Regions from separate parts of the Pseudomonas fortuita genome, predicted to be linked through region 3. Evidence: riboswitches for the same ligand, from Rfam matches in the RefSeq annotation. Region 3 holds a riboswitch; each other region holds the start of a gene.
The links. A riboswitch is a leader RNA that binds a small molecule or an ion and turns the genes downstream of it on or off. The one in region 3 is predicted to bind cobalamin.

Region 1 (7,190 bases), 1.2 Mb from region 3:
CTGACCTGAGTTGCCTGTAACGGTCTCTTCGCAGCACCAGGCTGCTCCTACCAGTCACCACCGACCGGTAGGAGCAGCCTTGCGCAGCGAAGAGACCGGCACACGCAACACAAAAACCTCTACCAACCTCTCATCGATTAGTTATAAGATAACGTTTCACATGACATTAATTCCTATCAGCGACCCTCCATGACAAGCGCCAGCGCCACGCCCTCCTTGATCACCCAGCGCCTGCAAAGCATCGATGCCCTGCGCGGCCTGGTGATCCTGTTCATGCTTCTGGACCACGTCCGCGAAACGTTCTTCCTGCACCGACAGGTCAGCGACCCGATGACCATCGACGCTACAGAGCCGTCGCTGTTCTTCAGCCGGACCCTGGCCCACCTGTGCGCGCCAGTGTTTGTCCTGCTAACCGGGCTGTCGGCCTGGCTGTACGGCGAAAAGCACCAAGGCCGCGGCGATGTCTCGGCGTTTCTGTTCAAGCGCGGGTTGTTCCTGGTGGTGCTGGAATTCACCCTGGTCAACTTCGCCTGGACATTTCAGTTGCCCCCCAGCGTCATCTACCTGCAAGTCATCTGGGCCATCGGTGTCAGCATGATCGCCCTGTCGCTGCTGGTATGGCTGCCACGTGCTGCCCTGCTCGCCCTGGGCGCAGCCATCGTTGCCGGCCACAACCTTCTCGACGGCCTGCACTTTGGCGTGGAGTCAGCCCTGCACGTGCCATGGGCAATCCTGCACGACCGGGGCTGGCTTGAGTTTTCCGAAAACCTGCGCCTGCGCACGTCTTACCCGGTGCTGCCATGGATCGGCGTCATCGCGCTGGGTTATGGCCTGGGCCCCTGGTTTGCCCGGGGCAGTGCGGCTGGCCAACGCCAGCAGCGCCTGCTGCTGGCGGGTTTGATCGCGTTGCTGGGCTTTGTCGCGTTGCGCATGTTCAACGGCTACGGCGAGGCGCCGTGGAGCGGTTACCCCACCTTCACACAAACCGTGATGAGCTTCTTCAACATCACCAAGTACCCGCCTTCACTGCTGTTCCTGGCCTTGACCCTGGGCTGCGGCCTGCTGTTGCTGCGCGCCTTCGAGCGCGCCGGCCAGGCCCGCTGGGTCAGCGCGCTGGCAGTGTTTGGCGCAGCACCGATGTTTTTCTACCTGTTGCACCTGTACGTGCTGAAGCTGTTGTACCTGGCCTGCGTGGCGCTGTTCGGCCTCAACCATGGCGACTATTTCGGCTTCGACGGCATCGCGGCGGTGTGGCTGGGTGCAGTGGTGCTGGCGGTTTCGCTGTACCTGCCGGTGCGCGGGTTCGCTCGCCTGAAAGCGCGCCGCCGCGACATCACCTGGCTGAAGTACTTCTGAAAAGCGTTTTCACCCGGCGGCACGATGGTCTACCATGCGGGCCGCCGGTTTCCACCACGGAATTAATAGGGAATCCCAGGCCCGCCAATACGGGCCAAACGGAACTGCCCCCGCAACTGTAGGTGCCGAGCCTGCTCCATTGATGCCACTGGGCCACAACCCGGGAAGGCCGGAGCCGGGCCATGACGCACCAGTCAGGAGACCTGCCGGCCTACATTTACCAACCGGCGGGGTGTCCGGGATTGGCCATCAGTGTTGCCCCTGCCCTCGGCGGGGGCTCGGCGATGCCTGTCCGTGCGTTCCTCACCCGAACTGTCCGATAGGAGATCGCCCAGCATGCTGCCCCGTTTCGCCACCCTGCTCGCCGGCCTCGGCCTCACTGGCCTGGCCCAGGCCGCCGCCACCCACTACCCGCTCACGGTCGAGAACTGCGGCAAACCGCAGACCTTCGCCCAGGCCCCGCAGCGCGCCGTCACCATCGGCCAGGCCGGCACCGAGATACTCTACGCACTCGGGCTTGGCGACAAACTGGCGGGCACTTCGCTGTGGTTCAACAACGTGCTGCCCGAGTACCAGGCGCAGAACGACAAGGTGCCGCGCCTGGCCGACAATGACCCCAGCTTCGAGGCCGTGGTCGGCAAGCGCCCGCAGCTGGTGACCGTGCAGTTCGAATGGATGGTCGGCGCCCAGGGTGTGGTCGGCACCCGCGAGCAGTTCGATGAGCTGAAGATCCCCACCTACCTGCTGCCGTCGGACTGCGAAGGCAAAGACAACCTGGTCGGCGCCGACGGCACCCGCCTGCAGGCGTTTCAGGTAAACAGCATCTACAAGAGCGTCAGCCAGCTGGCCGAGATCTTTGATGTGCAGGACCGCGGCACTGCGTTGAACGCCGAGCTGAAAGGCCGCCTGGACAGCGCCAAGGCACAACTGGCCGGCAAGGACCTGTCTGCCACCTCGGCACTGTTCTGGTTCTCCAGCGCCGACCTCGACATCGACCCTTACGTGGCGGGCCGTCAAGGGGTCGCGGACTTCATGCTACGCACGTTGGGCGTTCGCAACGTGGTCGAATCCACCGAGGAGTGGCCGACCGTAGGCTGGGAAACCCTGGCCAAGGCCAACCCCACCTGGCTGATCATCGCCCGCATGGACCGCCGCCGCTTCCCCGCCGACGACTACCAGAAGAAGCTGGAGTTTCTGCGCAACGACCCGGTAACCCGCAACATGGACGCGGTGAAACACGATCGCATCATCGTCCTCGACGCCGACGCCATGCAGGCCGGCATCCGCCTGTTCCGTGGCCTGCAGACGCTGTCCGCCGCCTTTGCCAGCGGTAAAGCACCCCAGTGATGAGCCGCCTGCTACCTTGTATCGCCGTTGCCCTGGCGGCACTGCTGACTGCCTTGCTGGCCGGCACCGCCATTGGTGAGACCAACCTGTCGCCCAGCGTGGTCGGCCAGGTGCTGGCCAACCAGCTGTGGCAGGCCGGCTACCCGGTTGACCCGATCGACGCCGGCATCGTCTGGAACTACCGCCTGACCCGCACCCTGGTCGCGGCAGCCTGCGGTGCCGGCCTGGCCACCTGCGGTGTGGTTCTGCAGGCGCTGTTGCGCAACCCGCTGGCCGAGCCGTACCTGCTGGGGTTGTCGGCCGGCGCCTCGACCGGTGCAGTGCTGGTCGGCCTGCTGGGCCTGGGTAGCCTGACGCTGAGCATGTCCGGGGGCGCCTTCATGGGGGCGCTGGCTGCGTTCGCCCTGGTGCTGGTACTGGCCCGCGCGGCCGGCCCTGGCAGCAACAACGCGCAGGTGATCCTCGCCGGTATCGCCGGCTCGCAACTGTTCACCGCTCTCACCGCCTTTCTCATCACCAAGTCGGCCACCGCCGAACAGGCACGCGGCATCCTGTTCTGGCTGTTGGGCAATCTCAGCGGCGTGCGCTGGCCATCGGTGTGGCTGGCCGTACCGGTGGCGCTGTTTGGCCTGGTAGTGTGCCTGTGGCACCGCCGCGCACTGGATGCCTTCACCTTCGGCGCCGATTCGGCTGCATCGCTGGGCATCCCGGTGCGGCGCACCCAGCTACTGCTGATCAGTTGCACAGCGCTGGTGACGGCCGTGATGGTGTCCATCGTCGGCGCCATCGGTTTTGTCGGGCTGGTGATTCCGCATGCCCTGCGCCTGCTGCTCGGCCCAGGCCACAGCCGCCTGTTGCCCGCCAGCGCACTGGGCGGTGCACTGTTCCTGATTGCCGCCGACGTCCTCTCACGCACCTTGATCACGGGCCAGGTGATTCCCGTGGGCGTGGTCACCGCACTGATCGGGGCGCCCGTCTTCGCGCTTATTCTGGTCAGCCGCCGAGGGCACTCATGACGGTCATGACAGCTGTACAGCTTGCGCCGCTGAGTTGCCAGGGCCTAGGGCTGCAACTGGCCGGCACTGCCGTGCTGCGCGATATCGAGCTGAGCGTTGTAGCAGGTGAAACCCTGGGCATCGTAGGCCCCAACGGCTCCGGCAAGTCCTCACTGCTCAAGTTGCTGGCCGGGCTGCGCAAGCCGGCCAGTGGCAACGTGCAACTGCTGGGCGAACCGCTGGCACAACTGCCCCGCCGCCGGGTTGCGCAGGCCGTGGCACTGGTCGAGCAACAAGCTGACACCCTCGACGCAATCCGTGTGTTCGACGCCGTTGCCTTGGGCCGCACACCTTGGCTGTCGGCATTGGCACCCTTCTCTCGAGAGGACCGTGCCATCGTCGAACAGGCCCTGGCTGACCTCGACGCCCTGCACCTGCGCGCACGCCTGTGGGGGTCGCTGTCGGGTGGCGAGCGCCAGCGCGTGCACATCGCCCGCGCCCTGGCACAACGGCCACAGGTACTGTTGCTGGACGAGCCGACCAACCACCTGGACATTCAGCACCAGCTAAGCCTGCTGCAACAGGTTCAAGCCCTGCCCGTGACCACGCTGGTGGCCTTGCACGATCTCAACCAGGCACTCACCTGCGACCGCGTCGCGGTACTGGACAAGGGCCGCCTGGTCGCCCTTGGCAAACCGTTCGAAGTCCTCACCCCCGAGCGCCTGCTGTGCACCTTTGGCGTGCATGCCCGCTACCTCACCGATCCCTTCGATGGCGCGCGCATCCTGCGTTTTCGCGCCCCCTGAACCAGGAAGTTCCACTGATGCTGTTGCGCCCTGTCGCCCTGCTGCTTGCCAGCGCCCTGCTTGCCCCGGCCGCACTGGCCGAGGTGCATGAAGTGAAAATGCTCAACCGCGGCAGCGAGGGCGCCATGGTGTACGAGCCGGACCACCTGCGCATTGCCCCCGGCGACACGGTGCGCTTTCTGCCCACCCAGAACGGGCACAATGCGGCCAGCGTGACCGGCCTGCTACCGGCGGGGGCCGAGGCCTTCAAGAGCAAGTTGAACCAGCCGTTCGAGCAGACCTTCAGCGTGCCGGGGGTATACGGCATCCAATGCATTCCGCACCTGGCGATGGGCATGGTGATGGTGATTCAGGTCGGTGACGCGCCGGCTACCGAGTTGCCAGCCAGCTTGCCTGCGCGGGCGCAAGCCCGCTTCGCAGCCCAGTTGCAGAAGCTTGAGGCAGCGCGATGAACCGGCTGTTGTTGGCGCTGCCACTGTTGGGGTTGTCGCCCTTTGCCCTGGCCGACTCCGCTCAGTCGCAAAGCAACGGTTTTGTCGAAGACAGCAGCTGGAGCATCCTCAACCGCAGCGTATTCGACCAACGCAACTACCGGCACGGGGGGCGCAACAGTGCCGCGCGCAATGCCTACAAACCGCGCAGCGAACGTGATGGCAAGGCTGAGGAATGGGCCTACGGTTTGATGGGGACATTTCAGTCCGGCTTCACTCAGGGCCTGATCGGTGTCGGCGTCGATGCCCATGCCTATCTGGGCGTACAACTCGACAGTGGCGGCGGGCGCGCGGGCAAAGCACGCCTGCTGGGGATGGATAACGACGGGCATCCAAAAAACGAATACAGCCGCGCAGGCGCGGCGCTGAAGTTGCGGGTATCCAATACTGTACTGTCCTATGGCGAACAACGCGTCAAAACCCCGGTGTTCAGCTCTTCCGACAGCCGCCTGCTGCCCGAAACCGCCACAGGGTTCTTCCTCACCAGCAACGATTTGGACACGCTAACGCTGGTGGCCGGGCACTTCAACGAAAGCGCCGACCGCAATGCCTCCAGCCACGACCAGGGCTTCGTGGTGAATTACTCCAACGGCAAGCAGGGCAACAGTTTTGACTTGGCGGGCGTGGTCTGGAACCCCGGTGCAGCCTTCAGCGGCAGCCTGTACACCTCGCGCTACGAGGACAGCTGGAACCAGCACTACCTGGGTAGCACCCTCAGCCACGCGCTGGATGACCGACGCAGCATCAGCCTGGACCTCAACCTGTACCGCACCACAGACACCGGCAAGGCGCTGTCCGGGCGCATCGACAACACCACCTGGAGCCTGGTCTCGCGCTACAACCAGGGGCCGCACGGTTTCAGCCTTGGCTGGCAACAGGTCGACGGCAACACCCCGTTCGACTACGTGACGCGAGGGGCAATCTTCATTGCCAACGCCGTGCAGATGTCGGACTTCAACGCCCCGAACGAGAAGTCCTGGCAGGCACGCTATGACCTGAACATGGGGGCCTATGGGGTGCCGGGGTTGAACCTGACGGCGTTGTATGTGCGGGGGTTCGATATCGACGGCACGCATGTCGACCCCAATGGCGGGTATGCATACCTGGGGTATGGCAAGGGTGGCAAGCATTGGGAACGCGACCTCGAGGCGAGGTATGTGGTGCAAAGTGGCAAGGCCAAGGGGACGACGTTCTCGGTGAGGCATAACGTGCACCGGGGGAACACGGCGCAGGCGGAGCTGGACGGCGACCAGATACGCTTGGCGGTGGAGTGGCCGTTGTCTGGGGGGGGCTGATAGACCGGGTTGCCTGGACTGGCGGCGGTTTGCGGCCCCAGGATCCATCAGGCAACAGCGCTACCCGCAGGCAGCAACCCCCACTGCGCTTGCTCCTGCTCACTCATCGCGGCCAGCACCTCGGCAAACGTGCGCTGCAGCTCCGAACTGACATTGCCAAACGCCCGGTAATGGGTAAGCAAGTAGCGCTTCACCGTCCTGGGCCAGCGCCGCTCGTTGTGCGCCGCGTTGATAATACCTTTGGCATCATGGCGCGTCGCCCCACGCCACAGTTCCATCAACCTGTTCTCGAAATCACCGAAGGTCCACAGGCCAGTGCGGTCTTCGAATTCGTCAAGCAGTTTGAGTTTGTACAGGGCCATGTGTGGCATCGTGAGCCTCCCTCGTGTGCAGTGAATAAGCCGTGCACAGGGGAAGGTAAGCAAGCAGGACCGGCCTGGATATGAACGCGTCGATCACACCCAAAGCGCCGTTGTAGGCAATTTCCCACAGATCAGGGCAATCGCAAGTGCATGTGCGTGGTCTGCCAGACCGGGTCTTGCTCCACATTCACCACGGCAAACCCTTGCCGCTCCCAGAACGCAATCGCACCCGGCAGAAACGGATGCGTATGCAGGTACAGGCAGTCGATACCTGCCTGCTCCGCCCGCTCGCGCAACGCGCCGAACAACGCGGCAGCCAGGCCATGCCTGCGGTAGGCCGGCAACACGAACAGGCGCACCACCTCGACCACCCGCTCAGCGTGATAATCAAGCTGAGGGAAGCGGTGGTCATAGGGCACGTAGCCGATCACCGCAACCAGCCGCCCGGCATCACGCGCCTCAAGGAAGCACCCCGCACCGTCCAGGTAAGTCTCGGCAAAATGCGCAAGGTCGTGCGGCAATGGCGCTTTTGCAAGCA
Region 2 (7,190 bases), 460 kb from region 3:
CCATCAACCCTACCTACGGCCCGGCCTCGCCAACCTCGTTCGATGACCTGGCGACTTTGCAGTTCGACCAGTGGGTAAACAACCTGGACATCACCCGCGCTTTTGATCGCGTGTTTGGCCTGGCCGTACCAACCCGCGTCTCGGCGGGCCTGGAACACCGTTGGGAGCGCTTCCAGACCTTCGCCGGCGACCCCGTCGCCTACGGCGTCGGGCCCTACACTTACCCGGCCACCCTGGCCGACGGGCGCCCCAACCCGCTCTACGCGCTGGCCAACGGCCAGACCGCCGTGGGCGCCCAGGCTGCGCTGACCATCCGCCCGGAAGACGAGGCCGATGTGAAGCGCAACAACTATGCCGCCTACATCGACCTCGGCCTGGACCTGACCCCGCGCTGGTACCTGGGCACCGCCGCGCGCGTCGAGCACTACGACGACAACTCGGGCAACACCGCCAGCTTCAAGCTCAATTCACGCTATGAACTGAGCGAAACCGTGGCAATCCGCGGCACTTTGGGCAGCGGTTTCCGTGCCCCGTCGCTGACCCAGAGCGGCTATACGGTCAGCGACAACCGCACCGCGCTGGACGCTGACGGCAATGTGGTGCCGGCCTTGCGCCGCACCGTGGCGCCTGGCAGTGCCGCGGCGCTGGCATTCGGCGGCGACAAGCTCGACCCGGAGAAATCGCGCAACGCCGGCCTGGGCCTGACCTGGCAACCGGCGCGCCGTACCAGTGTCACCCTGGACACCTACCTGATCGACATCGACGACCGCATCCTGTTGACCGAAAACCTCTACGACCGGCAGAACGGTGCCGGTGCCATTGGCGATATGCTCCAAGCACTGGGCCTGGCACGCACCACCTGGATCAACTACTACACCAATGCCTTCGACACCCGTACCCGCGGCCTCGACCTGGTAGGTGACCACACCAGCGAATTCGGTGCCTGGGGCGATGTGCGCTGGACCTTGGGCTTCAACTGGAACAAGACCACTGTGCGCGGCAGCCGGGGCACGCCCGCAGCGCTGGCGGCAGCCGGTATCGAGGTGGTCGGCCATGGCCGCGAAGGTGACCTGGTGGCGGCCTCGCCGAAAACCAAATGGGTACTGGGCAGTCAGTGGTTGCTGGGTAGCTTCACCGGCACCTTGCAGACCACCCGCTACGGCAAGGTCGAGACCTGGCAGCAGAATCAGGCCCAGGACCGCACCTTCGGCGCCAAGTGGATTACCGACCTGGACCTGTCGTACCTGCTGTTCGACAGCTTGACCGTCAGCCTGGGCGGCACCAACATCTTCAATGTACGGCCCGACAAGAACGGCGTGTACAACGCCAACGGCAACCAGGCGGCCTACGGCAACCCGCCGTTTCATCCAGGTGGCGGGTACTGGTACACCAAGCTGGCGTATGACTTCTGAAAACATCCTTTGGGTTTAGCGCGGACCTCAGTGGGAGCGGGCAAGCCCGCGAATCAGGCAGATGCGGTGGATGGCACCGGCTTTGCCGGTGTTCGCGGGCGAGCCCGCGCCCACAATGATTGGGCAAACTTTCACCCTGAGCACGGCAGTCACTCGCACACATGGCAATTGACGCAAACCCCGCCCCATGCTCTCCTTATGCCTCACGTTCAGGTGCCCCCCAGGGGGTGAAACGGGAAACCGGTGCGTCGCAGGCCCTCCATCAGGGCCGGACAAGCCCGGTGCTGCCCCCGCAACGGTAAGCGAGTGAAGCGTCTGTGCCACTGTGCCTTATAGTCCGGCATGGGAAGGTGACGCTTTTCAGGAGCCCTGCTCCTCCTCGCAAGCCCGGAGACCGGCCTGGCGTTCATGAACACCCCGCGGTGGGCGGGCGCTGTTGCATTCCCCTGGGCGGCCACGCATCAGGGATGCCGCGCTTGCCCGTTGCCCACAAAAAGCAGAGGAACGCGTCATGCCCGTCACCAGCGCCAAGCCACACAGCCTTGCCACCCCCGTCACCCTCAGCCAGCGCATCGTCATTGCCGTTGGCGCAAGCCTGCTGGGCCTGTGCCTGGTGTACTTCGCCGGTTTTTCGCACATCGAGGCCGTGCACAACGCCGCTCACGACACCCGCCACAGCGCCGCCTTCCCCTGCCACTGAGTACGCCTGATGATCACGCGCATTGCCCGTACCGCGGGCTTCAGTGGGCTGCTTGCGGCCCTGCTGCTGACCCTGCTGCAAAGCTTCTGGGTCGCCCCGCTGATTCTTGAGGCGGAAACCTACGAATCCTCGGCCCCGGCCGCACACCACGAACATGGCGGCGAAGTGGCCGCCCATGAGCACAGCGCCGACGCCTGGTCGCCGGAAGACGGCTGGCAGCGGGTGCTGTCCACCACCGGTGGCAACCTGGTGGTTGCGGTCGGCTTCGCCCTGATCCTCGCCGCCCTCTACAGCCTGCGCGAACCGCAGCGTGCCGGCACCGGTGTGCTGTGGGGCCTGGCCGGTTTCGCCGTGTTCTGTCTGGCGCCAACGTTGGGGCTGCCACCGGAACTGCCCGGCACCGCTGCCGCCGACCTGGGGCAACGCCAGGCCTGGTGGATTGGCACGGCCAGCGCCACCGCCCTTGGCCTGGCCTTGCTGGTGTTCGCCCGGCACTGGCTGTTGAAGGCGCTGGGCGCCGTGTTGTTGATAATCCCCCATGTGATCGGCGCGCCACAGCCCGACGTGCATGAAAGCCTGGCCCCCGCAGCACTGGAGACTCAGTTCAAGATGGCCTCCTGGCTGACCAACGCTGCATTCTGGGTGGCCTTGGGCCTGCTCAGTGCATGGCTGTTCCGCCGTTCCAGCCAGGCCTGATGCCGGCCTTCTACGCCGGCTTCGGCTGCCGCCGAGGTTGCCCGGTGGATACATTGCAAACCCTGCTGCACCAAGCCTTGGCTAGCCAGGGCCTGGTGCTTGCCGACCTGCGCGGCATTGCCAGCATCAGCCTCAAGGCCGACGAACCCGGCTTGCAGCAACTGGCCGAACGCCTTGGCTTGCCCTTGGTGCTGTACCATAGCGCACAACTGCAAGCCTTTGAGCCGCTGCTCAGCCACCGCTCTGCCACAGCCCATGCCCACAGCGGCTGCTGGGGCGTGGCCGAGAGCGCGGCACTGGCGTTGGCCAGCCAGCGGCCCGGCTGCACCGCCGGGTTACTGCTGACCCGCCAGGTACTGGGCCCGGCGACCCTGGCCCTGGCCTGCTGAACATTTCGCTCCTCTTTCCTGCAAGGACTTTCCATGACGGTGTACTTCATCGGTGCCGGCCCCGGCGACCCTGAACTGATCACGGTCAAAGGCCAACGGCTGATTCGCCAGTGCCCAGTGATCATCTATGCCGGCTCACTGGTACCTGCTGCCGTGCTCGAAGGCCACAAGGCCCAGATCGTGATCAACAGTGCCGAGCTGCACCTGGAACAGATCATCGCCGCCATGCGCAGCGCGCACGAACAAGGCCAGGACGTGGCCCGTGTACACAGCGGCGACCCCAGCCTGTACGGCGCCATCGGTGAACAGATCCGCCACCTGCAGGCGCTGGGCATCGATTACCAGATCATCCCCGGGGTCACCGCCACGGCGGCCAGCGCGGCGCTACTTGGCTGCGAACTGACCCTGCCACAGGTGGCGCAGACGGTGATACTCACTCGCTATGGCGACAGTTCACCCATGCCACCTGGGGAGCAACTGGGCGACCTGGCGCGCCACGGCAGCACCTTGGCGATTCACCTCGGGGTCAAACACCTCTCGCGGATCGTCGAAGAACTGCTGCCGCACTACGGTGCGCACTGCCCGGTGGCGGTGGTACGTCGTGCCACCTGGCCGGACCAGGACTGGGTGCGCGGCACCCTTGGCGATATCGTCGAACGCGTCGCAGCCAAAGATTTTCGCCGCACGGCGCTGATCCTGGTAGGCCATGTGCTAGGGGATACCCCCTTCGCCGAATCGGCCTTGTACCGTGCCGGGCATGCCCACCTGTACCGCCCTGGGGACTGAGCATTGCCAGTATTGCCGCCCGCGTAGCAGACTCCGGGTTCCCGCCTGCGAACAGGAGTCACGCCCATGCTGGAATTACGCCCCAACTGCGAGTGCTGCGATACTGACCTGCCGGGCGACAGCCCCGATGCGCTGATCTGCTCCTTCGAATGCACCTTCTGCCGTGCCTGCGCCGACACACGCCTGCAAGGCCGCTGCCCGAACTGCGCCGGCCAGCTAGTGCCCCGGCCGACGCGTGTCGGTCAGGCGCTGGCCAATAACCCCGCCGCCACCCAGCGTGTGAACAAAGCGCACGCCACCTGCGCCTGACGCCCTTCCAAACAGACATCGCCGCTTTCTCGGGGTGATGTCTTTCACGCTTCTTGTAGGATTTTTCCACAACAAGCACGCGGATTATCAACACTTCTATACTCGGCATTACCAAACTTCGGGATTGGTCGTATCTTGCAGCGCTTCCGATTAACCCACTTGCAGACGTATTCCGGAGTGATCCAGGAAGCGGACCACATCCCGACAGGAGTTTTCCACATGACAACCGTGCTGATCGTCGACGACCACCCCATTGTCCGACTGTCCTTGCGCCTACTGCTCGAGCGTGAACGCTTTCATGTTGTCGGTGAGGTGGGTAACGGCAGCGAAGTGGCTCAGGTAGCCCGCGATCTGCGCCCGGATGTAGTCGTGCTCGATATTGGCCTGCCCGGTCTGGATGGCATGGAAGTGATCAAACGCCTGCAAAGCCTTGAGCCGGTGCCCAAGATCATGGTGCTGACGGGCCAAGCCACTGACCTGTACGTACGGCGTTGCCTGGATGCCGGCATCGGCGCCTTCGTCACCAAGGAAGAAGACCACGAAGCACTGCTGTTCGCCCTCAAGGCGCTGGTCAAAGGCTATTCGACCTTCCCGCAAATGTCGGTCAACAGCAACTCGCTGGAAAGCGAACCGGTGCGCCTTGCCAGCCTGTCGAACCGTGAAATGGAGGTGCTGCGGCGCCTGGCGCGCGGTGAAAACAACAAGAATATCGGTACCCGCATGAATCTGAGTGCCAAGACCATCAGCACCTACCGAGGCCGGATCATGGAAAAGCTCAAAACCGAATCTCTGGTCGAGATGGTCGACCTGGCCAAACGCAACAGCGTCTACTGAGCGTTCGGCCGCCATGAAGCGCCTGCTGGCGTGCATGCTCCTGGCCATCGGCCTGGCCGCCCCCACCGCGCTGCTGGCCCGCAGCGAAGCTCGGCAACTGCTGGCGCGCTCTGTCAGCGCAGCAGCCCCACTGCAACTGTCCAGCGAAGACCGGGCCTGGCTGCAGCGACGTCAATACCTGGTGCTAGGCAGTTCGCGGCCCGACTATCCACCGTTCGAATTGAACGCCAGCCAACAGGACTACGAAGGGATCAGTGCAGACTACGCAGGTATCATTGCCGAACTGCTGGGCATACACGTCGAGGTGCGCCGATTCGATAGCCGCCACGAAGCCATCGCCGCGTTGCGGGAGGGCGGTATTGACCTTCTGGGCAGCTCCAATGCCTTCGAGGCGGCAGATGCCGAGCTTGAACTGAGCACGCCGTATGCAGACGACCTGCCGGTCATCGTCACACGCGAGGGGAGCAGCCTGAAGAACCAACCCGACCTCGCCGGCTTGCGCCTGGCCATGGTCGATCACTACCTGCCGGCCAGCACCGTACGCGGTCTGTATCCAAAAGCGCAGTTAAGCTTGTACCGCTCGACCCTTGCCGGGTTGGCAGCCGTCGATCTGGGCGAGGCCGATGCGTACCTGGGCGATGCCATCAGCACCGACTTCACGATTGGCAAGAACTATCAAGGCACGCTGAGAATCGACCACTTCTGTCAGGTTCCGGCTGGCGCATTTGCATTTGCCTTGGCCAGCGACAACCCTCGCTTGCATCGGCTGGTCGACATGGCGCTGGCCCGCATAAGCGAAAGCGAGCGCCTTAACATCCTGCGCCGCTGGAGCAGTGGCAACACCAGCCTGCTGTTGCAGCGCCACCTCACTGACTTGAGCAGCGAAGAAAAAGCCTGGATCGCAGCCCACCCCTACATCGATGTATTGGTCAACACTTCGCTGGCGCCATTGACGTTCAACGACGCCGAACACCGCCCAACCGGCATCACCCTTGACCTGCTGAAACAGATTTCATTGCGTACCGGGCTACAGTTCCGCCCGGTCGAAAGCGATTCGGCGCAGGCGATGGTCGAGCGCCTGGTCCGCGGCGATGCACACATGATCGGCGCCCTGGGCTACGGCGCGGAGCGCTCGAAACAGCTGCGCTATACCCGCCCCTACCTGGTCAGCCCACGCGTACTGGTTACGCGCAGCGACAGCACTTACCCCGCACAAACCAAAACGCTGGATGGCCAGCGCATCGCTTTGGTACGCGGCTCGCCGCAGAGGGCACTGCTGCAACAGCGCTATCCGCAAGCCAGGCTGGTCGAAGTGGACAACCCGCTCGGCCTCATGGAGGCCCTGGCCGGCGGGGCTGCCGATGTGGCCCTTGCCAGCCACATCAATGCCGCCTACTACATCAGCCATGTTTTCAAGGGCCGCTTGCGCATCGCCAGCGTACTGGATGAAGACCCGGCCATTGCGGCCTTCGCCGTGGCTGCGGACCAGCCGCAGCTCCAGGCCATTCTCGACAAGGCGCTGCTGAGCATTCCACCCGAAGAGCTCGACCAGCTGGCCAATCGCTGGCGCACCAGCACCCTGGTCAGCGACAGCGCTTGGCGCGATTACCGCACACTGGCCTTGCAGGTACTGGTGTTGTCGGCCCTGCTGCTGGCAGGCGTGGTGTTCTGGAACAGCTACCTGCGCAAACTGATCAATCAGCGCACCGAGGCCCAACACGCGCTGCAAGCTCAGCTGGCCCTGAGCCGAGGCCTGCTCGAACAGCTGCGTCAGGCAAAGGACGACGCCGAACAAGCCAGTCAAACCAAAAGTACCTTCCTGGCCACCATGAGCCATGAAATCCGCACCCCGATGAATGCCGTGATCGGCCTGCTGGAGTTGGCCCTGGAAGACAGCCGCGAGGGCCGTTGCGACGCCCAGACCCTGCAGACTGCCCATGACTCGGCCATCGGCCTGCTTGAACTGATTGGCGATATTCTGGACATTTCCCGCATCGAGTCCGGGCACATCACCCTGCAACCGGTGCCCACAAACCTGGTCGAACTGGTACGCGCTACCGTGCG
Region 3 (7,190 bases):
CGTTCCAGGTCTTCGCGCTGGCGCTGCAGTTCACGGGCTTGGCGTTGTTGCTGCTGCTTGAGCCGGGCAAGTTGCTGCTGGGCCTGCGCCACCTGGCTGGCTTTTTGTGCTGCATAGAAGCCGTAGTTGCCGCCATAGGCCTGTAACCCCAGGCTCGACAGTTCGACAATGCGCGCCATGTGCGCCAGCAGGCTGCGGTCGTGGCTGATCACCAGCAAACCTCGGTCCCAGGCCTCGATCATGCTCAGCAATTGGGCACGGGCGTCGCTGTCCAGGTGGTTGCTCGGTTCGTCGAGTATCAGGTAGTCGGCACCGCTGAGCCATGCGCCTGCCAGCGCCACGCGCATAGCCTGGCCGCCGCTCAGGCTGCGTGCGGGCTGGCGCCAGTCAAGGTGACTCAGGCCGTTGCGTTGCAGGTGCATCTGCAGTTGCTCGCGGATATCCCAGCGCTCGCCGACGGTGTCGAAATCCTGGGGGTTGATGCTGCCTTGCTCGATGCGCTCCAGCGCCGCAACCACCGACCCCACCTGGGCCAGGTCGGCAAGCGTGGCGCTGCGCTCGATTACCTGCTGATTCAGCAGATGGACAGGCCCAAGGCGCCGGCACTGGCCGCTGCTCGGTGCACGCTGGCCGGCCAGAACCTGCCCTAGCAGGCTCTTGCCCACGCCATTGCGCCCGACCAGGCCGGTACGCCGTTGGTCGAAGGTTTCGTTGAGGTCGGTAAACAGTAGCCGGCCATCAGGCAAGGCCAAAGAGACGCTGTCCAGCGTCAGGATCGACGTGTTCGTCATGCACAACTCCACAAATGCCGCGACATCTCCGGAGCAAACCGGAGGCTGAAGACTGGCCGTCGAATGGACGGCGGCATTAATGGCGCATTGGACGAATACCTCGTACTGGGGGAGTGCGTAGCCTAACGGCCCGTTGGGGGCGGGTAAAGTACCGCCCGCCGTGTATGGGTTTCCTGCACTGGCGATGCGCCGCGCGAGCGGCGCCCGATCTTGTCTGGCCCTGGGCTCAGCGCCCCGTCAAGCGCTTGGCCCAGTCGCCTCCGTGGCTCTGTTTGCAGGCCTCTTCGCTGTCAAACCGTACATGCCAGGCCGGGTGATCCAGTTGTATGCCGGCGTGGTCCAACGCCTGACGGGTCAGCGCCAGCATGCGTGCCTTTGCTTCACCCGCCACTGCAGCGACTTTCTCGGCCTCTTGTTCAAACACCCAAGTAATACGCAGGCTGGCCGGAAAGTTCTCAGGGTCCAGGCGATGGGTGAGCCAGGTGAACCCGACGATTTCTGCCTTGGCGGTTTCACAAGCGTCCGTCAGGCACGCTACCAGCTCCCGCTCCAGGCGGGCCATTTCGCGTTTGCCCAGCGCCTTCACAGGTTGGCCTCGTCATCGATCTGCTGGCAGAAGCGCAGGCGGTTGCCGAACGGGTCGCACACCTGCATCTGCAGGCCCCAGTCCAGGCGCTCGGCTTCGGGCCGGGCGTAACCGTACTGTTTGCCTTGCAGTTCATGCTCCAGCGCCCGCAGGTCGTCGAGGCGGGCAAACACTGTAGAGCCGGGGCAGGCATCGCCATGGTGCTCGGTAAGGTGCAGGATCAGGCCATCGCGGTGAATCTGCATGTACAACGGCAGGTTCGGGCTGAAGCGGTGCTCCCAGTCCAGGCTGAAACCGAGAAAATCCATGTAGAACTCCCTGGCCTTGTCGACCGAGAAGATGCGCAGTACCGGGATGGCGGGGGCGAGGAGCATGGGGCGTCCTTGACAGTGGGCAAAGTCGCCACTGTACCGCAGTGCCGCCAAGAGTTGTCGGCAAGCCCCGCAGCAATGGTTGACCACCCGCCAGCCACTGCGTAGCCTTGCCACTTCGAGGTTCTTCGGCCAGGCCGAAGCTAAGACGGGAACGCGGTACAAGCCGCGGCTGCCCCCGCAACTGTAAGCACTGACAACGGATCGACACAGCCACTGCGCCAATGCGCGGGAAGGCGTCATCCCGCCAGCCCGCCGTTCAACTGAACGGGGAGCTGGAACGGTGCAAGCCAGGAGACCTGCCTCGCAACGTTTTCGACTTTCAACCGGGCGGGGTGATCCGGTGGCGAACAAGCCCGGCCGGCCTGGTCCGCGGCTGTCGTCCTGCATGCCCGCGCCATTCTGCCAAGGGCAATGCGACATGAAAACACTGGCCAAGCTCCCCGTTACCATCGTCACCGGCTTCCTCGGCTCGGGCAAGACCACCTTGCTGCGCCACATGCTCGACAACGCCCAGGGCCGTCGCATTGCGGTCATCGTCAACGAATTCGGCGAACTGGGTATCGACGGCGAAATCCTCAAGCAGTGCAGCATCGGCTGCACCGAAGAAGAAGCCAGCGGCCGCGTCTATGAACTGGCCAACGGCTGCCTGTGCTGCACCGTACAGGAGGAGTTCTTCCCGGTCATGCGCGAGCTGGTGGCACGCCGTGGCGACCTGGACCACATCCTGATCGAAACCAGTGGCCTGGCCCTGCCCAAACCGCTGGTGCAAGCCTTCCAGTGGCCGGAAATCCGCAACGCCTGCACCGTCGACGCGGTCATCACCGTGGTCGATAGCCCGGCCGTGGCTGCCGGCACCTTCGCCGCCTACCCGGACCAGGTCGATGCCCAGCGCAAGCTCGACCCTAACCTGGACCACGAATCGCCGCTGCACGAACTGTTCGCCGATCAGCTGGCTAGCGCCGACCTGGTGGTATTGAACAAGGCCGACTTGATCGACGCCGAAGGCCTGGCCAAGGTGCGCGCCGAAGTGGCCGAAGAACTGCCGCCGGCAGTCAAGGTGGTAGAGGCCAGCAGTGGCAAGCTGCCGCTGGAGGTGCTGCTGGGTGTGGGCGCCGAGTCCGAGGCGCACATCGATGGCCGCCGTACCCACCACGATTCGCACCACGATGGCGACGATCATGACGACCACGACCACGACGCCTTCGACTCCATTTCCATCGACCTGCCGGAGGCTGACGAAAGCCTGTTGCTCGACGCCTTGACCCAGCTGGTGGTGGAGTTCGGCATCCTGCGCGCCAAAGGCTTCGCTGCCATCCCGGGCAAACCGATGCGCCTGCTGGTGCAAGGCGTGGGGACCCGTTTCGACAAACACTTCGACCGCGCCTGGCGTGCCGACGAGCCGCGCATCACCCGCCTGGTGTTGATCGGCCAGGAACTCGACGCTGCCCAGCTGGAAGCGCGCCTGCGCCAGGCCTTGGGCGCCTGACCCGTGCACCTGCTGCGGACCCAGCCCGGCGGCTTCGTGCCGGACGACAGTATTGCCGACCTTGGCCAGACACCCGCCGAACTGGTGATTCTCTGCAGCGGCGATTCGCACCTGGCGTTGCTCGCCGATACGGCCGAGCAACTGCCTGAGGATTTCCCCAGCCTGCGCCTGGCCAACCCGATGCAGGTGCAGAACCACGCTTCGGTCGACCTGTATGTCGACCAGGTGCTGCGCCACGCCAAGGTCATCCTGGTGTCGCTGCACGGCGGCGTCGGTTACTGGCGCTATGGCGTCGAGCAACTGGTCGAGCTGGCTGCCCGGGGCGTGCAACTGATTCTGGTACCAGGCGATGATCGCCCTGACCCGGAGCTGACCCGCTTGGGCACCGTCACGGGCGACCAGGCCGAGCGCCTCTGGCACTACTTGCGCCAGGGTGGCAAGGCCAATGCCATCAACCTTTACAACTGCCTGGCCAACCAGTGGCTGGGCCGCGATTATGCCTGGGACGAGCCGCAGCCCTTGCCGCGCACCGCTGTGTATCACCCGGCCAAGGGCAGTGTGGCACTGGAAGACTGGTACCCGCACTGGCACCCGGATTGCCCGGTGGCGCCGCTACTGTTCTACCGCTCCCACTTGCAGGCGGCCAACACCGCGTTCATCGACGTGTTCTGCCAGCGCCTGCAAGCTGCTGGCTTGAACCCGTTGCCGATTGCCGTGGCCAGCCTAAAGGAAAGCGCCTGCCTGGAGCAGGTCGAAGCCTGGCTGGACGAAGTCGGTGCCGAAGTGCTGGTCAATACCACCGGTTTTGCCCTGTCCAGCCCCGAACGGCCCAACCTGCGCCCGTTCCGCCGTGACATTCCGGTGCTGCAGGCCATCTGCGCGCAGGACAACCAGCCCGGCTGGGAAGCCAGCGAACAGGGGCTGGGTGCGCGCGACCTGGCCATGCACATCGCCTTGCCCGAACTGGACGGGCGCATCATCACCCGCCCGGTCAGTTTCAAGGACATGGCCTGGCGCAGCGAGCGCAGCCAGTCCGACGTGGTGTGCTACCGCGCCCACCCCGAGCGTATGGACTTTGTCGCCGAGCTGGCCCGGCGCTGGGTCGAGCTGGCGCGCCTGCCCAATGCCGGGAAGCGCGTGGCCCTGGTGATGGCCAACTACCCGACCCGGGATGGCCGCATCGGTAACGGCGTCGGCCTGGATACGCCCGCTGCTGCACTCAACATTCTCAAAGCGCTGCAGGCCGAAGGCTATCCGCTGGCCGATTTGCCGGGCAGCGGCACGCAACTGATCCACCAGCTGCTCGGCGGCGTGACCAACGACCTTGACCACCTGGACCAGCGCCCTTGCGCCCAGAGCCTGAGCCTGGCCGACTACCAGGCCGCCTTCGAGCGCTTGCCCGAGGCCAATCGCCAGGCAGTGCTGGAGCGCTGGGGGCCGCCCGAGCAGGACCCGATGTACCGCAGCGGCCGGCTGATGGTGGCCGGCTTGCGCTTTGGGCTGACCTTCGTCGGCATCCAGCCCGCCCGGGGCTACCAGGTAGACCCCAGCGCGGTGTATCACGACCCCGACCTGGTGCCGCCGCACGGCTACCTGGCGTTCCACTTCTGGCTGCGCCACGCGTTCGCCGCCGACGCGGTGATCCATGTCGGCAAGCACGGCAACCTCGAATGGCTGCCCGGCAAGGGCGTCGGCTTGTCGGCGCAGTGCTGGCCGGACGCGCTGCTTGGCCCGCTGCCGAACATCTACCCGTTCATTGTCAACGACCCGGGCGAGGGCGCCCAGGCCAAGCGCCGTACCCAGGCGGTGATCATCGACCACTTGATGCCGCCGCTGACCCGTGCCGAAACCTACGGCCCGTTGCGCCACCTGGAGCAGCTGGCCGACGAGTTCTACGAAGCGCAGCTACTCGATCCGCGGCGTGCCCGCGAGTTGCAGCGCGACATCCTCGAGCTGGTCAAGGTCAACCACATCGACCGCGAGCTGCAGTTGGAAGGGCAGCTGGATGATGCCGCCGTCTGGCTGCCGCGCCTGGACACTTACCTGTGCGACCTGAAGGAATCGCAGATTCGCGATGGCCTGCATGTGTTTGGCCAGTCACCAGAGGGGCGGCTGCGCCTGGATACGCTGCTGGCCCTGCTGCGGGTTGAGCGGGGCGACGGTCGTGGTGGTAATGCCAGCCTGCTGCGCGCCTTGGCCAAGGCATTGGTGCCAGGCTTTGACCCGCTCGATTGTGAGCTTGGCTTGCCCTGGCAGGGCGCACGCCCTGAGCAGCTTCTGGCCATGAGCAGTGAACCCTGGCGCACCTGTGGCGATACCCGCGAGCGCCTTGAGCTTTTGGCGCAGCAGGTGATCGAGCAAGCGCTGGGCGGCACCCTGCAGCTGCCTGAACCGAGCGAATGGCAGCCGGTGCATGACGTGGTGCAGGCCTTGCGCGAAGCGGTGGCGCCCAGCCTGGATGCCTGCGGCGCCGCTGAAATGAACGGCCTGCTGGCGGCGCTGGCCGGGCGATTCGTGCCTGCCGGCCCCAGCGGTGCGCCCAGCCGTGGCCGCCTCGACGTGCTGCCCACCGGCCGCAACTTCTATACCGTGGACGTGCGCAACCTGCCCACCACCACGGCCTGGCGCCTGGGTTTCGCCTCGGCCAGCCTGATCCTTGAACGCCACCTGCAGGACCACGGCGATCACCTGCGCCAGCTTGGCCTCTCGGTGTGGGGTACGGCCACCATGCGTACTGGCGGCGACGACATCGCCCAGGCCATGGCGCTGATGGGCGTGCGGCCGGTATGGGCCACCGGCAGCCAGCGCGTTGACGATTTTGAAATACTGCCGCTGAGCCTGCTCGACCGCCCGCGGGTGGATGTGACCTTGCGCGTTTCCGGCTTTTTCCGCGACGCCTTCGGCAACCTTATCCGTCTGTTCGATGCCGCCGTGCAGGCGGTGGCCGCGCTGGACGAGCCTGACGACCTCAACCCCTTGGCCGCCCGGGTACGCAGCGAGCGTGCCGCGCTGCTGGCGCAAGGGCTGGACGCCGAGCAGGCCGCGCGGCAGGCGGGCTGGCGGGTGTTCGGCGCCAAACCTGGTGCGTATGGCGCCGGGGTGCAGAACGCCATCGACGGGCGCCTGTGGCACAGCCGCGACGACCTGGCCGAGGTCTACCTGAACCACGGCGGCTACGCCTACGGCGGCACCGACGACGGCACCCCGGCCCGCGCCCAGTTCGCCCAGCGCCTGGCCAAGGTGCAGGCGGTGCTGCAGAACCAGGACAACCACGAGCACGACCTGCTCGACTCAAACGACTACTACCAGTTCCAGGGCGGCATGCTGGCAGCGTCGGAAACCTTGTCCGGGGCGCCGGTGGCCAGCTACCACGGCGACCACAGCCAGGCAGACCGTCCCCGCATCCGTACCCTGAAGGAAGAGCTGAACCGGGTAATACGCGCCCGCGCGCTCAACCCCAAGTGGATCGACGGGGTCAAGCGCCACGGCTACAAGGGGGCCTTCGAGATGGCGGCGACGGTCGACAACCTGTTCGCCTTCGATGCCACCACGCACCTGATCGACGACCATCATTACCAGGGGCTGGCCGATGCGTACGTGCTCGACCCGGCGACCCGTGATTTTATGCGCGAGCACAACCCCGAGGCCCTGCGCGACCTTACCGAGCGTCTGCTGGAGGCCCAGCAGCGCGGGCTGTGGCAGGCGCCGGGCGAGTACCGCGAGGCCCTTGAGGAACAACTGCTCGACGGCGAGGAACAGGCTTGAAATGAGTGAACCCGTGCAATTTCCGCTGGCCGCCGTGGTCGGTGCCGACGACCTGAAGCTGGCGCTGTGCCTGACCGCCATCGACCCGAAAATCGGCGGCGTGCTGATCGAAGGGCCGCGTGGCATGGCCAAGAGCACGCTGGCCCGTGGCCTGGCCGACCTGCTCGGCGAGGGCCCGTTTGTCACCC
Region 4 (7,190 bases), 1.2 Mb from region 3:
GCCTTGGCCTGCCCGGCTTCCAGCTCTCCCGCTGCAGCCGCCTGGGACAGCGCATCCGCTGCCCCGACCAGCAGGCGCATGCCGGCAACCCCTACATTGCCGCTGGGCGAAAACCCGGCCAAGGCTTCGCGGCACTTGTCCAGGAACGGCTGCTCGTACGCCCGTTTCAGCGCCTCCAGTTCCGGCGACCCGGCCAGCGCTGCCGACACCCCGGGTATCTCCCGGCCCTGGCTCATCACGCAGTCCACGTAGGCCTCGGCAATCACCCGGGCGCGGCTGGCCAAGCTGGCTTCACAGCTGGCCAAGGCTTGCGCCAGCATCTGCGACTGACGCGCATCGTATTCCTGGTACAGCGCCATCAGCAGCCCGTTGCGGGTCTCGAAATGGTCATAGACCACCGGCTTGGTTACCCCCGCCTGTTCAGCCAGGCGGCCCAGGCTCAAGGCATCGGTACCCTCCTCCCGCACCAATTGCCAGGCCATGTCCAGCAACTGCCTGCGTCGGTCGTCGCGGCTCAGGCGCTTGCGGGAACGGGCTTGATCGTTGCTTGACATCGATTACCTACCAAAAGTAACTTACTAAACGTAACTTACCTGGAGTATATAACGCTTCAGGCTACCCTGCACCGTTGAATGGAGAGCCACCATGCACGCTCTGATCGTCGTCGGTCACCATGACCCGCAATCCCTCACCCACGCGCTGGCCCGGCAGGTTGCCGACGGCCTGGCCAGCGTCGGCCACAGCAGCGAAATCGCCGACCTGGCCAGCGAAGGCTTCGACCCCCGCTTCAGCCTGGCAGACCATGCCGTGCACCGCCGGCTGGCAGCACCGCCGGCTGATGTACTCAACGAGCAGGCACGCATCGAGCGCGCCGATGCCCTGGTGCTGGTCTATCCGGTCTACTGGTGGTCACTGCCGGCCCTGCTCAAGGGCTGGGTCGAACGGGTATTCAGCAATGGCTGGGCGTTCGACTATGAAGAAGGCGCCACGGTGAAGAAATTGCGTGGCATGAAGGTTCACCTGATCGGCGTTGCGGGTGCCGATACAGGCACCTTCGAACGGCACGGCTATGGCGAGGCGATGCGCGTGCAGATCGAGCACGGCATCTTCGACTATTGCGGCGCCGAGGTACTCAGTTCCACCTTGCTGGATGACAGCGAAGGGCCTGACCAGCTTCCCCACTTGCACCATGCACACGCCTTGGGCAAAAAACTGTTTGCAGATTGCCAGGCCGCAGCCTGAACTGGCACAGGGCGGCTACTCAAGTAGCGGCAGCCTCGGTTGGGCACGCCACCTGTTCGACAAGAAGTACTGGGTTGCAGGCTTCAACCAGCTCAATGGCAGCAACAACTATGGCGAGCCACGCAACGCTGACCCCGGGTCAGTCTGCCAGCGGCCACTGCGCCAAGGGCCAGTAGGCGCCCTTGCGCGACTCGTAGAGCGTGAAGTGGCGCGCGCTGAGGTAGAACTCCGGCGCGCTGCTGGCCTCGGGTGGTTGCCCGTGGTAATCCCAGGACAGGGTCAAGTGCGGCCGATACTCACGGTTGGCCGCCTCCACCCCCAACGGCAGCAGTGCCTGCTGCAAGCCATACACCAGTTGCAACAGGGCCGGCGGTGTCTGCTGTGCCTCCAGCACCAACGCGCCGGCCCGCTGCCACACCTGCAAACGGTCAAGCAACAGCCGCGGTGCCAGGGTTGGCAACGTCAGTTGATCGACTGCCGCACAGATCGCCGGCACCTGTGCGGTATCCACATCGCCGAGGAACAACAGCGTGACATGGAAGTTGGCCGCGGGGACGGGTTTGCCGCTGCGCAGGTTCAGCGCCCGGCGCCACTGAGCCAAGGCATGGCGCTGGGCATCGCTGACCGGCAAGGCGAAGAACAGCCGTTTGAACGGGCTACCGCTGGGGCGTATATCCTGAACCATACCAACTCCCTGACATGAAACGTTTGCGCAAGACTGTAGGGCATTACACCAATGTCGCCCCGGTGTTTCGTAACAATAAGTACAAACTACCCCCATGATTGTTTATGCTGGCGAGCTTATGCCATGACGCATGGCCATTTTTCGACAAGTAAACGTCCATGAAAATTGCACTCGTACTTATCTTCGCCCTCTCGATTGCCTACGTGCACCTGCGCGGTCGGGTTCGCCACAAATTGACTCGCCAGCTGGGCGACCACTCCAGCTTCCTCGCCCCGGTCAACAGTTTCCTGTACCTGTTTTCCAAGCTCCCGGCCAAGCCATACTTGCCGGTCGAAGCCTTCCCCGAACTGAAGCCGCTGCAAGACCACTGGCAGGAAATCCGCGAGGAAGGCCGCCAGTTGCTGCGCGTGGGCGAAATCAAGAAGTCCGACAACTACGATGACGTCGGTTTCAACTCGTTTTTCAAGACTGGCTGGAAGCGCTTCTACCTGAAGTGGTACGGCGAAAGCCACCCTTCGGCGATGGCCCTCTGCCCACGCACCACCGAACTGTTGCAAAGCATCGGCACGGTCAAGGCTGCCATGTTCGCTACCCTGCCGCCGGGCGCCAAGCTGGTGCGCCACCGTGACCCGTATGCCGGCTCGTACCGCTATCACCTGGGCCTGGACACGCCGAACGATGACGGTTGCTACATCGACGTGGACGGCGAGAAATACTCATGGCGCGATGGCGAGGGCGTGATCTTCGACGAGACCTACATCCACTACGCGGCGAACACGACCGAGCACAACCGCATCATCCTGTTCTGTGACGTCGAGCGCCCGCTCAAGTACCGCTGGGCCACTGCGTTCAACCGCTGGTTCAGCCGCAACGTCATGGCCGCCGCCGCCGCGCCCAACGGTGCCGGCGACAAGACCGGCGGTATCAACCGGTTGTTCACCCGCATCTACAAGATCCGTGAACGCGGCAAAGCGCTGAAGAAGCGCAACCGCCTGCGCTACTACGTGGAAAAGTGGGCGGTGGTTGCAGCGCTGGTGCTGGTGTTCATCTACATTTGAAGGCTCAACGCGCCCACAAGTGCTGCTGCACACCCACCAAAGTACAAGCCTCGCAGGTGTCACTCTTCGACTAGCCTGAAAGCTCCACTCGCAACCACCACAAGGTGAAGACGATGAGCATGATGGACTGGGACGCCTACCGTAAGCAGTTGATGGCCGGCATCGGCGATCTCAAGCAACTCTCCCCCGACACCGTGGCCGGTTACATGACCGCCAGCGGTGCGGGAGCCAAGACCAACCACCTCGACGCCAAGACGCGTGAGTTGATCTCACTGGCCGTGGCCGTGACCACCCGTTGCGACGGCTGCATCGCCGTGCATTCGCAGCAGGCGGTCAAGCACGGGGCCAGCCGCGAGGAAATTGCCGAAGCCCTCGGCGTGGCCGTGGCGATGAACGCCGGTGCTGCGCTGGTGTACTCGGCGCGAGCCATGGATGCGGTGGGCAAGGCCAACGGCTAGGCCCAAACGGCGTCGCCGCCCTTGCGCGACGGCGCCGCGCCCCACAGACTTGGCGGCCCAGCCCTTGCAGGAGCCCGCATGATCCACGTTCGCCCTATGACAGCCGAAGACTTCGAGCGCTTCTGGCCCACCTTCCAGGCCATTGTCCAGGCCCGTGAAACCTACGCCTTTGACCCCGAGCTGAGCATCGATCAGGCCCGCCAGCTGTGGCTTGAGCTGCCGCAACACACGCTGCTGGCCGAAGAAGATGGCGAGCTGCTGGGTTCTTATTATCTTAAGGCCAATGCCGCCGGGCCTGGCGCGCACGTGGGCAATTGCGGCTATATGGTGTGCGAACAGGCACGCGGCCGAGGTGTGGCACGCCTGATGTGCGAGCACTCGCAGAAGCTGGCGCGCCAGGAGGGCTTTCTGGCCCTGCAGTTCAACTCGGTAGTGGCCAGCAATGAAGTTGCGGTGGCACTGTGGCACAGGCTGGGATTTGAAACAGTCGGCCGCTTGCCCAAGGCTTATCGCCATGCCCGCCTGGGGCTGGTGGACTGCCTGGTGATGTACAAGTGGCTGGCAGAGGAGCCGGTGGTGGAGAAACCACCGCTGCTGATCGGGCGCAAGAACATCGAGGCACGGGTGTCGCGGCGTCGCGGGCGCTGACCTCTCTTGCAGGTTCGGCCCCTTCGCGGGCTTGCCCGCTCCCACAAGTACTGCGCAGCACCTAAAGGCTGTGCGGTCCTTGTGGGAGCGGGTTCACCCGCGAAGAGGCCGGGCCTGCTAAACGCTCAGCTTCAGAACGCCAAGCCCACCTTTACACCAAACTCGTCACGCTTGAGCTTGGTGTTGTCTGCCACTGGCGAATCTTCGTCCAGCTTGTATTCGGTGCGGGTGTAGTACACCCCGGCCTGCACCGGCAAAGCGCCCTGCTGGTTCATCAGCAACGTCACTTCAGCGTACGGGTTGGTGCGGTCTTTGAGGTCGACCGTGTCGCTGCCAAAGTCGTCCACTTTCAGCCGCGCACGGCCGTCCAGGGTGTGGCGCGCGCCCACTTCCACCCGCAGGGTCGAGGCGTCGAACTGGTGGTTGTAGCCCAGCGCCGCCTTGGCAAAGGGCGACTTCACGGTGAGCTTGGTATCAAGGTCGTTGATTTCCGGCTCGAAGCGCGACCAGCTGTAGCCGCCGCCCACGGTCACATCGACGAAGTTGCGAGCGTCCAGCGCCGCACGCCAGCCAAGGTCCAGGTCAGCCTGGGCCTCCTTGAGCTTGTTGTCGTTCTTCTTGCCGTATTTGGCTTCGGCGCCGATTTGGTAGATGAAACCGGATTCGGCTGTCAGCTTGTTGCCGAAGGTGGCGAACACACCGCCCTGGCCCATGTGTTCCTTGTCGTTTTCACTGCCACCTTCGAACTTGAACTTGTCGTAGGCGCCCTGCAGACCGATGGTGAACAGCGGGTCGGTGCTGGGTGCGGCGGTGGCGGCCAGCGGTGCGGCGATCAAGGCGAGCAGGCAGGTGTGGCGCAACAGATGACGAGCAGGCATGCGTAAAGTCTCCATGACTTGGTAACGAAAGACGAACGTGCGGTTCGAGACAAACGCCACACGAAAAGTTCGAAAAAAAATCAGTAAAAACACGCAACCCTGTGTTTTATCGGCGTATTCATGGCACGCCAACATTTGACGCCTTAGCCTTTCAGTGGTCAGATGCGCGCCAGTTTCAGGTGCCCTTCGCCGCCGCGCGCAGGGTGAAACGGGAAGCCGGTGCGTCATGTTACCCATGACAAGTCCGGCGCTGCCCCCGCAACGGTAAGCGAGTGAACCCTTCGAGATACCACTGTGCACGTGCATGGGAAGGTGAAGGTTTCATGCCCCTCGCAAGCCCGGAGACCGGCCTGGAGCTTCACTTGGCAACCCGCGGTGGGCGGGCGCAGGCCGGAATCCGTGCGCGCGCCTGCCTGCATGGTTCGCCTTTGCGTGTTTTCCACCGGGATCCATTCATTCCTGCAGCAGTGGAACGACATGTCCCGTATGTTCAAGCTTCACCCCCTGGCGGCCTGCCTGGCCGTCGCCCTCCCGGCCCTGGCCGATGGCCATGACCAGCAGCCCTTGGCCTTGCCTTCCACGGCCATCACCGACACCCTCGACAGCCGCACCCTCGACCTGGCCACGCCGACCCAGGCAGGCTCGCGCCTCGGCCTCAGTGCCCTGGAAACACCGGCCAGCACCAGCAGCATCAGCGCCGAGCAGATTCAGCAGCGCAACAACCTCACCGTGCAGGATGCGGTGACGCGGTCGCCGGGCATCACCTTCGTCGGCTCCCCCGGCGACGGTGGCACAGGCCTGTCCGCCCGCGGCTTTGCCGGTCACAGTTCGGTGATGACCCTGTTCGACGACGCACGCCTGTACACCGGTGCCGGCACCCAGACGTTCCCGGTCGACCCGTGGATGGTCGAGCGTATCGATGTCATTCGCGGCCCGGCTTCGGTTCTGCATGGCGAAGGCGCCACCGGCGCGGTGATCAACGTGATCCCGAAAAAACCGATTGCCGGCGAGGTGCGCAACCACCTGCGCCTGGGCTACGGCTCGTGGGACCGCCAGCAGCTCGGCCTGGACAGCGGCGGCAGCCTCAGCGAGCGCCTTAGCTATCGCCTGACCCTTAACCAGCAGGCCGGCAACGGCTGGGTCGACCGCACCACATCGCGCAGCCTGGCCCTGAGTGCCGCGCTGCGTTTCGATGCCAGTGACGACCTCAGTTTCACCCTTGCCCACGACCGTGGTGATGCAGAGCCTGCCAACTACTACGGCACCCCGCTGATCGACGGCCACTACCGCAGCAGCCTGCGCAAGAAAAACTACAACGTGCAGAACGACGTGCAGCACTACGTCGATGAGTGGACCCGGCTGACCACGGACTGGACGCTGAACGACCACGTCAGCGCCAGCAACCAGCTGTACTACATCAAAAGCCGCCGCCACTGGCGCAATGCCGAAGACTACAGCTGGGACGCCGAGCGCCAGCAATTGCAGCGCGGCAGCTACCTGGAGATCAAGCACAACCAGGAACAGTTCGGCGACCGCCAGACCTTCACCTTTGACCACAGGCTGTTCGGCCTGGCCAGCAAGACCGTGGTCGGCGCGGAATACAACAAGGTCCGCTTCAACGTCGACAGCAACGCGCCCTACAACGATGTGGGCGGTGACTACATCGACCCATGGCAGCCAGAACCGGGCGGGTTCCACAGCGCCTCGCCACTGCGCCCGCAAACCTTGTCCAGCACCCACACCTTCGCTCTGTTCGCCGGGAACCGCTTGCAGCTGAGCGACCGGCTGTCGCTGGTCACTGGGGTGCGCCGCGACCAGAACCACATCGACCGCACCAACCTGACCAACGACAGCCGCAGCGACCGCAACCTGCAAGGTGGCAACTGGCGCGCCGGGCTGGTGTTCGCAGTCACCGATGACTTGGCGCTGTTCGGGCAGTACTCCACCAGCCAGGAGGGGGTCAACAACCTCATCAGCCTCAGCCCCACCCAGATGCACTATGACCTGACCGAGGCGAAACAGACCGAGGTTGGCCTCAAGCAGCGCTTCTGGGACGGCCGTGGCGAATGGACGCTGGCCGCCTACCACATCGTCAAAAAGAAGCTGCTGGTGGACGACCCGATCACCCACGAGAAACAACAGGCTGGGCAGCAGACGTCAGATGGCCTTGAGGCAACCCTGGAACTGGCACTGGCGCATCAGTGGCAGGTGTCGGCCAATG

Region 1: it holds a riboswitch for cobalamin, as region 3 does, so the genes downstream of both, OZ911_RS10260 (ABC transporter substrate-binding protein) here and cobW (cobalamin biosynthesis protein CobW) in region 3, are expected to answer to the same signal.
Region 2: it holds a riboswitch for cobalamin, as region 3 does, so the genes downstream of both, OZ911_RS13655 (CbtB domain-containing protein) here and cobW (cobalamin biosynthesis protein CobW) in region 3, are expected to answer to the same signal.
Region 4: it holds a riboswitch for cobalamin, as region 3 does, so the genes downstream of both, OZ911_RS10270 (TonB-dependent receptor) here and cobW (cobalamin biosynthesis protein CobW) in region 3, are expected to answer to the same signal.

Annotation. Positions count from the first base shown of each region.
Region 1 is NZ_CP114035.2:2,226,510-2,233,699, reverse strand. Features, by position in the region: gene OZ911_RS10270 (TonB-dependent receptor) at 1-4, shown strand, start outside; gene OZ911_RS10265 (acetyltransferase domain-containing protein) at 190-1,356, shown strand; cobalamin riboswitch at 1,385-1,581, shown strand; gene OZ911_RS10260 (ABC transporter substrate-binding protein) at 1,693-2,703, shown strand; gene OZ911_RS10255 (FecCD family ABC transporter permease) at 2,703-3,719, shown strand; gene OZ911_RS10250 (ABC transporter ATP-binding protein) at 3,716-4,504, shown strand; gene OZ911_RS10245 (pseudoazurin) at 4,522-4,956, shown strand; gene OZ911_RS10240 (OprD family porin) at 4,953-6,290, shown strand; gene OZ911_RS10235 (hypothetical protein) at 6,338-6,661, opposite strand; gene OZ911_RS10230 (GNAT family N-acetyltransferase) at 6,784-7,190, opposite strand, start outside.
Region 2 is NZ_CP114035.2:2,964,852-2,972,041, reverse strand. Features, by position in the region: gene OZ911_RS13660 (TonB-dependent receptor plug domain-containing protein) at 1-1,412, shown strand, start outside; cobalamin riboswitch at 1,607-1,829, shown strand; gene OZ911_RS13655 (CbtB domain-containing protein) at 1,924-2,112, shown strand; gene OZ911_RS13650 (CbtA family protein) at 2,122-2,808, shown strand; gene OZ911_RS13645 (cobalamin biosynthesis protein) at 2,808-3,197, shown strand; gene cobM (precorrin-4 C(11)-methyltransferase) at 3,231-3,983, shown strand; gene OZ911_RS13635 (DUF1272 domain-containing protein) at 4,050-4,292, shown strand; gene OZ911_RS13630 (response regulator transcription factor) at 4,512-5,126, shown strand; gene OZ911_RS13625 (transporter substrate-binding domain-containing protein) at 5,140-7,190, shown strand, end outside.
Region 3 is NZ_CP114035.2:3,424,238-3,431,427, reverse strand. Features, by position in the region: gene OZ911_RS15735 (ATP-binding cassette domain-containing protein) at 1-791, opposite strand, end outside; gene OZ911_RS15730 (hypothetical protein) at 1,018-1,377, opposite strand; gene OZ911_RS15725 (glyoxalase superfamily protein) at 1,374-1,751, opposite strand; cobalamin riboswitch at 1,853-2,069, shown strand; gene cobW (cobalamin biosynthesis protein CobW) at 2,170-3,237, shown strand; gene cobN (cobaltochelatase subunit CobN) at 3,241-7,002, shown strand; gene OZ911_RS15710 (magnesium chelatase ATPase subunit I) at 7,004-7,190, shown strand, end outside.
Region 4 is NZ_CP114035.2:2,234,079-2,241,268, reverse strand. Features, by position in the region: gene OZ911_RS10305 (TetR/AcrR family transcriptional regulator) at 1-554, opposite strand, end outside; gene OZ911_RS10300 (NAD(P)H-dependent oxidoreductase) at 646-1,242, shown strand; gene thpR (RNA 2',3'-cyclic phosphodiesterase) at 1,382-1,927, opposite strand; gene lpxO (lipid A hydroxylase LpxO) at 2,086-2,985, shown strand; gene OZ911_RS10285 (carboxymuconolactone decarboxylase family protein) at 3,099-3,443, shown strand; gene OZ911_RS10280 (GNAT family N-acetyltransferase) at 3,522-4,091, shown strand; gene OZ911_RS10275 (outer membrane beta-barrel protein) at 4,223-4,969, opposite strand; cobalamin riboswitch at 5,130-5,337, shown strand; gene OZ911_RS10270 (TonB-dependent receptor) at 5,447-7,190, shown strand, end outside.